Regions from separate parts of the Paenibacillus sp. FSL L8-0638 genome, predicted to be linked through region 1. Evidence: predicted binding sites of a transcription regulator. Region 1 holds the regulator's gene; the other holds the start of a gene.
The links. Region 1 encodes Rex, which represses fermentation and respiration genes when NADH is low (regulators of the CRP and FNR family bind a similar motif). Its sites were predicted from a motif close to TTGTGAAATATTTCACAA; they were not measured.

Region 1 (4,557 bases):
TCCAGAGGACTTTGCATTGTAACCTGACGGTAAATGAACCATCCTCCAAATAGCAGCAAAGCTGCCAAAACTGCCGCCACAACGATAGGAACTGCACGCAATTTCAAACAACATCCTCCTCTCAAAATGTAAAACTCAGAAGAAACGGGACGAATGTCAACAAACAACCAAATTGCATGATCTTACAGTGATCAGCAATTCTTTTTTCTATCATTTTTGTCTATCACTTATAAAATATAGTATATCATAACGTATATCTAAAATCGAAGGCAATGTGTGGAGGAGTTGTGATGAGGCAAAATCTTTGGTTATGGTGGAGGTGGGACGCTGCGTGTAGGATTTGATCTTACGATCGCTGTTGCCCGCCATAAAGATGAATTTGCCTTAGGAGAGAAGTTGGGTAGGTAAAGATGCTTCGCTGGCATTCAGCTCATCTTTACGGCATAGCAAGACTAAAAGACGTAAATACGAATTTCATCGCATTTACGTCTTTTTCTTGAGCTTTTAATCATTTACTAGTCATTCATTCCACATCTGCTGATCCTCAACCAGCTCAGTTATTGGGCAAAGTATACTTTACCCCCGTCGCTCCCCCATCTAAAAAACGGTAAAAGGCATAGTAATGATGGCTTCCATCATCGTAAAACAGCTGCCACACATATTCGCCATTGAACACACTCGGCTGGAGGCTTACAATTTTTACACCTGGAAGCTGCTGCTGAATTAGCGACGTCATTTTTTGCTCGTCGACTCCGTTCTTCAGCAGCTCGGTATGAACACCGCTATTATCTGCGGCAGGTACGTTAGGTTGTCCCTCCACTTTTTGAAAAGGAACCCATACCATTATATTTTCATTCTGTGCATTTTTCCCTTGAACCACCCAATAAACCTGATCCCATACAGACTTCCATGTTTGAGTCGTGCTAACCAGGCCACCTGATTGCTTGGCCTTAATGATAGCGGCATTTTTCTCAGCCACCTGGTCTTGAGTAACATAGGAATAATACCAGAAAATGCTGACCAGGATCAGTATCACGGCCAAAATGGCGACCGCTATCCATTTTTTCTTATTTTTCAAACCCGTGCTTCCTCTCTAAGGGGATGTGACACCTGAATTAGCGCGACAGCAGCCCTTCAAAGGCGGCTTGTGCCTCATGTTTGATACGTTCCTCGTCCATAGTCAGGCATTCGCCGTTTTTCACAACCTGACGACCGTCTACCCACACATGAGCCACGTCCTTGGCGCTTGCAGAGTATACCGCATGGGAAATAAGATCTGTACGCGGCAAGAAATGTGCCTGATTCAGATCCAGCGCGATAAAGTCAGCCTTGTTGCCTGCTGCCAACGCTCCTACTTCTTTTAAACCAATCGACTTTGCACCGTATTCTGTTGCCAGACGCAACGCTTCACTTGCAGGAACTGCCGTAGGGTCACCGGATACACCCTTGTGAATAAGTGCTGCCAGACGCATTTCCTCGAACATATCCAGGTTATTATTGCTGGCAGGACCATCCGTTCCGAGAGAAACCGTAACCCCTGCACGCAGCAATTCAGGCACTCTTGCCACACCACTTGCCAGCTTCAAGTTGCTGCCAGGATTGTGCGAAACCGCTACACCACGTTCTGCCAGTAAAGCTATTTCTTCGTCGTTCAAATGAACGCCATGGGCAACAAGCGAAGGACGGGAGAAAAAGCCAAGCTTATCCAAGTGTGCAACCGGGCGCAAACCGTAGTCGCGAACGTTTTGCTCCACTTCGGCGATCGTCTCGGACATGTGCGTATGCAGTGGCAAGTCCAGATCATGCGCAGCTTGTACGAATTTTTCAATAAACGCAGGTGGACATGTATATGGCGCGTGCGGAGACATCATCGTAGTAATACGCCCGTCTGCTTTACCGTGCCAGTTACGTGCAAAAGTCACGGCCTCTGCCAGCTTGATTCGCTGTTCTTCCTCCGAACATAGTCCAATTGCTCCACGCATCAGACTTGCACGAATACCTGACTCTTCAGCCACACGAGCCACCTCATCCATATGATCGTACATATCGAGGAAGGTTGTTGTTCCACCTTTCAGCATTTCCAGCACAGACAAGGACGTACCCCAGTACACGTCTGTAGATGTAAACTTGGCTTCCATAGGCCACATTTTTTCCTGAAGCCATACTTGAAGTGCCAAATCATCTCCATGCCCACGCAGTAGAGACATCGCCGCATGACCATGAGTATTAATCAGACCAGGTAAAAACAATAGACCCTTACCATCGATCGCTTCCGTCTCTTCCTCACCCGCAGGCAAGGTCTCACCAATATAAGTAATACGACTATCCTCCACAATCATAAAACCATGGATTACCCCAGCTTCTGATCCATTTACGGCAAAAGATCCGTTTTTAATCATCCATTTATTCACTGTCATATTGTGTTTCTTCCTTTCCGTCCTCCAAATAATAAGCGAGGCTAAGCAAATCAGTTGTAAAGTCTGTGGCATGAATCCGAATGTTGGCTGGTGCCTTGAGAGTAGTCGGTGCAAAGTTCAGGATCGCTCCAATTCCGCTCTCAATAAGCCTGTCAGCCACGTGCTGTGCTTCAAAATCAGGTACGGTAATAATCCCGATTCGAATGTGTTTTTCTTTCACAGTCGCTTCCAGTTCATCCATCGGTTGCACGACCAATGTATTGATCTTGGTTCCTACCTTATCCGGAAACGCATCAAATACCGCTACAATCTTCATATTGTCTTTTAAATAAGCGTTATAATTCGAAAGGGCTTGCCCCAGATTACCCGCTCCGACCAATACTACATTAATTTGTTGGTCGATTTTCAGGATATGGCGTATTTTCTCAATGAGATAAGAAACATCATAACCGATACCCTTCCGACCAAAATCTCCAAAATAAGCAAGATCTTTACGGATTTGGGCCGGGTTCAAATCTAGCCTCTGTCCCAGCTCTTGAGAAGAGACCGTAGCCACCTCCCGTTTGTGCAGTGCATTCAGATAACGTAAATATACGGGTAACCTCCGTACGACAGCCTCTGAAATTTTATCTGATTTCATACTTGCTCCCCCTAATTGTAACGAACATACTTATGTCCGTCCGTTATGCCTCGGTCTCCGGGGCGGATTGGAGCCATTCGGCGATGCGGGGCACCATTTGCTCCGATGGCATATGCTCCATTTTTGGTCCCGGTAACGAGTACAAAAAGTGCTTTCCGTAATAGGATTCAATCACACGCGTATCATAAACGATAACGACCCCGTGGTCGTTCGCTGTACGTACCAACCGACCAAATCCCTGTTTGAAGCGAATGACCGCTTGCGGTACAGACAGTTTCATAAATGGATTCTTCTTCTGCTGCTGGAGCAGTTCGCTTTTTGCCTCCAGCAGCGGGTGATTCGGCGGTTGAAACGGCAAGCGAACAATGGCTAGACAAGTCAGAGCCTTCCCCGGAATATCGACGCCTTCCCAGAAGCTGCTGGTCCCCAGCAATACAGAAGCTTTCGCTTCCTGAAAACGGCGGGTTAGCTTGCTGCGACTTCCACTGTCCACGCCTTGTCCCAGCACAGTAATTTCGCTGGATGCTAAGGCCTCTTTGAGCGGCTCATACACTTGCCGGAGCATCCGATAGGACGTAAACAGAACGAGCATTCTCCCACGTGTCGCCTGAGCAGTCGCTCCTACAGAGCTAACGAGCATATCTACAAAATGCGCATCTCCTACACTGCCCTTCACACTTGGGAAATCCCGTGGAATAACCAGCAACACCTGATCCCTGTAATTAAAGGGTGACGGGAGCTGCGAAGTCATCAGCCGCTCTTGATCTGCGGCCTCCTGTAAGCCGAGCTGATCGATCATGTACTGAAACGACTTATCTACCGATAAGGTAGCAGACGTCAGAATAATGCTTCTTTTTTTGTCAAAAAACATTTCTTTCAACTGGCGGCTCACATCGACGGGCACCGCATAAAATTGCAATGATTTACTACGGAATTGTCCGCTCGCCTCGAGCCAGTATACGGTTGTTTCATCATCGAGTCGGATAAAAAAGCGCAAATTTTCTCGAATCCCCGCCAAATCCTTGAGCAGACCCGTGATATCTGTAATAAGGCTATCCGCCGCATAATCGTCATGTTCTTCCTTGACGTCCAGCATCAGCTTGTCGCCCTTGCGCAAAATTTCGCTCATCGTTACATATAGCTGATTTTCCAAAGCTCCCGCCTGATCCCACTTTGCAGGCTTGGCCGAAGGTTTGAGACGGGAAGAAAACTGTCCTGTTTCACCCGGTGTCGCATCACTTCGCTCCGGCAACATGCCAAACAGCTTGTCGCTTAGCAGGTCCCAAGTTTCCTTCACCTCTAACACGAGCGGATACAGCTGATCGATGGTTGAGGCCCAATCTGCCGACTTCTCGTGCCCCGATTTCGCCAACTGTTGACGAAGTGAGGGCAGTTGTCCATTCTTGCTGTCTTTGAACAGTCGCGTCAGTGTATGCACGAGTGTGAAATATTTCATATGCATACCTAGGTGTTTACCAGCTACTTCCTCCAGGTGATGGG
Region 2 (4,557 bases), 2.7 Mb from region 1:
GTCAGGAATACAGCCGCCTGATTCGTTGTGATCTTGTCATCAGAGCGTCTAAACACAGTAGCTCCTCCTTCGTCTTGGCATCATGGTCTACGTTTGCGTTGCTGTGTTTTCATCATAACAGGTCTTCGTTTCATCAGAGATATAGGAGCCCGGATGTACAAATCCTTCCAATCGCTTGGTCGCATGGGAGAAAAGGGAGTTACATACGGTACGCCAAAGCTTTTCAACTTCGTCAGATGGATACAAATTAACAGAAAGAACAATATGGTTCCGAGCATGCCCAGAAGTGCTGCAAAGAGCATTCCAACAAAACGCAAAAGACGCAAGGTAATGCCCGCACTGTATGTCGGTATCGAAAACGAAGAAATGGCAGTAACCGCAACCACAATCACCAGGAAGGGGCTGACGATGCCCGCATTTACAGCAGCGTCGCCGATGACCAAGCCTCCCACAATGCCCATTGCAGGACCAATGGGTTTGGGCAATCGGATGCCGGCTTCCCGCAGGATTTCGATCGAAATTTCCAGAATCATGACTTCAATGACGGAAGGAAAAGGGACGCCTTGACGGGTCTGAATGATGCTAATGACCAGCTTGGTCGGAATCAAACCGGGATGAAACGAAATAAAAGAGATATACAAAGCAGGGCCCATCAGCGCTATGAAAGCTCCAAAAAATCTCAGCAAACGTAAAAGTGAACCTGGAATCCAGCGTTCATAATAATCCTCGGGAGATTGAAGCAGCATACTGAAGGTCACCGGGACAATAAGTGCAAAGGGAGTCCCGTCCAGAAGAATGGCTATTCTTCCTTCCAGTAATGCATTAATGACACGGTCGGGTCGCTCTGTGTTGTGAACCTGCTGGAACGGACTTAAGTAATTGTCTTCAATGAGTTGCTCCACATAACCGGATTCAGCCAAAAAATCCATATCTATTTTTGATATTCTGCGGTTTACTTCTTCAAGAAGATCCGGATTCACAATATCCTTGATGTACGCGACAACCAGATCCTTTTTGATTCGGCTTCCCACTTGAAATTTCTTCATTTCCAGACTTTTATTTAAGCCCTGGCGTCGAAGCATCGAAGTATTTTCACTTAATACTTCCGTAAAACCGATTCTGGGACCCCGAAGTAGTGCTTCAGAGGTTGGCTCATTAACGGAGCGAATGGCGCCATTAGGCGAGCCTACCAGTAGTGCTTCCTTCATTCCTTCAATTAATAAGGCGGTATGACCTAAAAGGATGAACTCGTGCAGTTCCTCCATACTGGTAACTTCACTAATTTGCGTAAGTGGCATCAAGCTATCTTTTATAAAAGAGTTACTTATACTTTCCGGCTGTTCCTGTTGGTCCTGCTGGCCCTCAAACATCAAGACCTCCAATACCTGATTGCTCATAAGCTTTTCATCCTGCATACCTTCTATGAAGACTAATACGGACCGAGCATGAAATTTTTTTAACATAAACTCACGAAAATGCACATCACTATTTCCGCCTATAGACTCTCGGATCGAATTTAAATCGGAATCGTAATTCCCTGTAATTTCAGAGTTTGGTTTATTCTGTTGATCAATGTGCCCTTCGTTATTTTCATCGGAGAGCGGCCGACCGGAAGAATATTTGGATTTCGCTCCCTTACTACCGACAAACGAATAAATTGAGGTGTTTATATAATAAATCCCTAAAGGAATAATCAACGCGAGGCCTGCTTGAAAGAGTATACTCCAGCTCGGAATATAAGAAATTATTTTAGACCACAAGATGACCACCTCCAAACGATTCAATTCTAAGATACAAGTTGTCCCTAAAGTATTCCTTATAAAGGTTGTATTTACACATGAACTGGAAAGATTCGTTCGATGACCAGAGCAAATGAACTACACTATTTTTAAATCTAATCATTACGGCAGATCTCACACCAAACACTTCTGTTTTTGTTTTAGGGCTATCTAGCACTGAGAGTCAGCGTGGAGAATGGTGCAAAACCCCTTGAAACGGAATAGGGAAATCCCTAAACATTCTTAATGCGAACCACATTGTGATTATAATCACATATAGCTCTATCTGCTATATTAAAATAGAAGCATAAACAATATTCATTAGAAACGTAGAGATGTCGTCGGATAGGAAGTAGCGTCGAATGAATGGAGGAACCGGTATATGATAAACAGTAAAAAGAAGCTTGTGGTTATAGGGAACGGGATGGCTGGTATCAATACGGTCGAACAAATTTTAAAATTAACAGATAAATATGAAATTACAGTCCTAGGAAGTGAGCCGCATCCGAACTATAACAGGATCATGCTCTCTTATGTGTTGGAAGGTAGTAAAACAATAGATGATATCATACTGAACGATTTGCAATGGTATGCGGATCAAGGGATTACTTTATATACAGGAAAAATGGTGAAAAGCATCGACGGTGAGAACAAGAAGATTCTCACCGAAGACGGACTGGAAATTGATTACGATGTGGCTTTGGTGGCTACTGGTTCACAATCGTTTATTCTGCCTATTCCGGGTAAAGAATTACCGGGAGTTATTGGTTTCCGAGATATCGCCGATTGCTCGGCAATGCTGGAAGCGGCGAAGACCTATAAAAAGGCCGCTGTCATTGGTGGAGGTCTGTTGGGGCTGGAGGCAGCTAAAGGCCTGGTCAATCTGGGGATGGATGTTACGGTCGTTCATTTAATGGAAGATTTGATGGAACGTCAGCTAGACCGGGAAGCCTCTGCGATGCTAAAAGCAGAACTGGAACGCCAGGGAATCAAGTTTGCTATGCAAATGCAAACTTCGGAGGTGTACGGTCAAGATCGGGTACAAGGACTGCGGTTTTCAGACGGAAGCGAGCTGGAAGCGGATTTGGTCGTTATGGCGGTTGGGATCAAGCCTAATATTCAGGTAGCTGTGCAAAGTGGTATGGAAACGAACCGTGGTATTGTAGTCGATGATTTGATGAGAACCTCTGTGCCGAATGTATATGCTGTAGGGGAATGTGTTGAACACCGCGGAATCTGTTATGGTCTGGTAGCTCCGCTGTTTGAGCAGGGAAGTGTCATTGCCAAACATTTGGCAGGCGCGGAAACTGAAGGTTATATGGGATCGGTGGTCTCCACCAAGCTCAAAATTTCAGGGGTGGATGTTTTCTCAGCTGGCGAATTCATCACCCAGCCTGAACATACGGTGATTGTGGCGAAGGATGAGTGGAAGCGCACCTACAAAAAAGTGCTGCTTCGTGAAAATAAGATTGTTGGAACTGTACTGTTTGGCGATGTGAGTGAATCTGCTAGCCTGCAGAAATATGTGCGTCAGCAAACGTTGATGACAGATGAAATATATGGACAGCTCATGGGTACTGGATGCAGCAATCACGGGGCGAAAACATCATCCGCTGAAACGATGGCCGATGATGAAATTGTGTGTGGCTGTAACGGTGTAACTAAAAAGGCGATTGTGGATGCAATTAATGACAATGGATTGACTACAGTCGATGAAATTAAAGCATGTACCGGAGCAACGCGCTCCTGTGGAGGATGTAAGCCGGTAGTGGAGCAGATTCTACAATATGTTCTTGGAGACAGCTTCAAGACGTCAGCCAAGCAAGGAATATGCGGCTGCACAACATTGAGCCGGGACGAGATTGTGGAAGCGATCAAAACCAAAGGGCTGACAACTACGCGTGAAGTGATGAATGTACTCGGTTGGCATAATGATGAAGGATGCTCCAAATGCCGTCCGGCGCTGAATTACTATCTGGGAATGATTAACCCGGATACCTATGAAAATGAGGGAGATTCCCGGTTTGTAAATGAGCGATTGCACGCGAACATTCAAAAGGATGGAACGTTTACAGTTGTTCCTAGAATGTACGGCGGTGTAACGACCCCAGAAGATTTGAAGAAGATAGCTGATGTTTCTCTTAAATACAACGTTAAGGTCGTTAAAGTAACAGGAGGGCAGCGGCTTGATTTGATCGGTGTCCGTAAAGAGGATCTGCCTAAAGTATGGGAAGAACTCGATATGCCGTCGGGATATGCCTACGCAAAGTCACTTCGTACGGTTAAAACCTGTGTTGGATCGCAATTTTGTCGGTTTGGCACACAGGACTCGATGGGAATGGGAGAAGTGTTGGAACGGAAATTCGAACGACTGGATTTCCCGGCAAAATTCAAATTAGCGGTTAATGGATGTCCACGCAACTGTGCAGAATCATGTACCAAAGATATCGGAATCGTAGGTAATGATGGAGGCTGGGAGATCTTTATCGGTGGTAATGGCGGTATTAAAGCACGGTTGGCTGATTCACTCTGTAAAGTGAAAACCGACGCCGAGCTGATTGATATTGTAGGCAGCGTAATGCAATTCTACCGGGAAACAGGGCAATACCTGGAACGTACTTCGGAGTGGGTGGAACGGATCGGTCTGGAAGAGATTCAGAAAGCAGTCGTTCATGATACAGCTAATCGCCAAGCTTTAGTAGAACGTATCGAATTTGCACTGCAACAGGTCGAAGACCCTTGGAAAAAGATCATCAATGATGAGGATTCACGCAAGAAT

Region 2: the regulator Rex is predicted to act here: its motif matches at 2,037-2,054, upstream of nirB (nitrite reductase large subunit NirB).

What each region holds. Positions count from the first base shown of each region.
Region 1 is NZ_CP151960.1:3,385,935-3,390,491, forward strand. It holds gene MKY35_RS14865 (hypothetical protein) at 1-107, opposite strand, end outside; gene MKY35_RS14870 (DUF5590 domain-containing protein) at 554-1,078, opposite strand; gene MKY35_RS14875 (amidohydrolase) at 1,116-2,417, opposite strand; gene MKY35_RS14880 (redox-sensing transcriptional repressor Rex) at 2,404-3,057, opposite strand; gene dinG (ATP-dependent DNA helicase DinG) at 3,101-4,557, opposite strand, start outside.
Region 2 is NZ_CP151960.1:711,006-715,562, forward strand. It holds gene MKY35_RS03160 (GerAB/ArcD/ProY family transporter) at 1-56, opposite strand, end outside; gene MKY35_RS03165 (spore germination protein) at 81-1,760, opposite strand; gene nirB (nitrite reductase large subunit NirB) at 2,161-4,557, shown strand, end outside.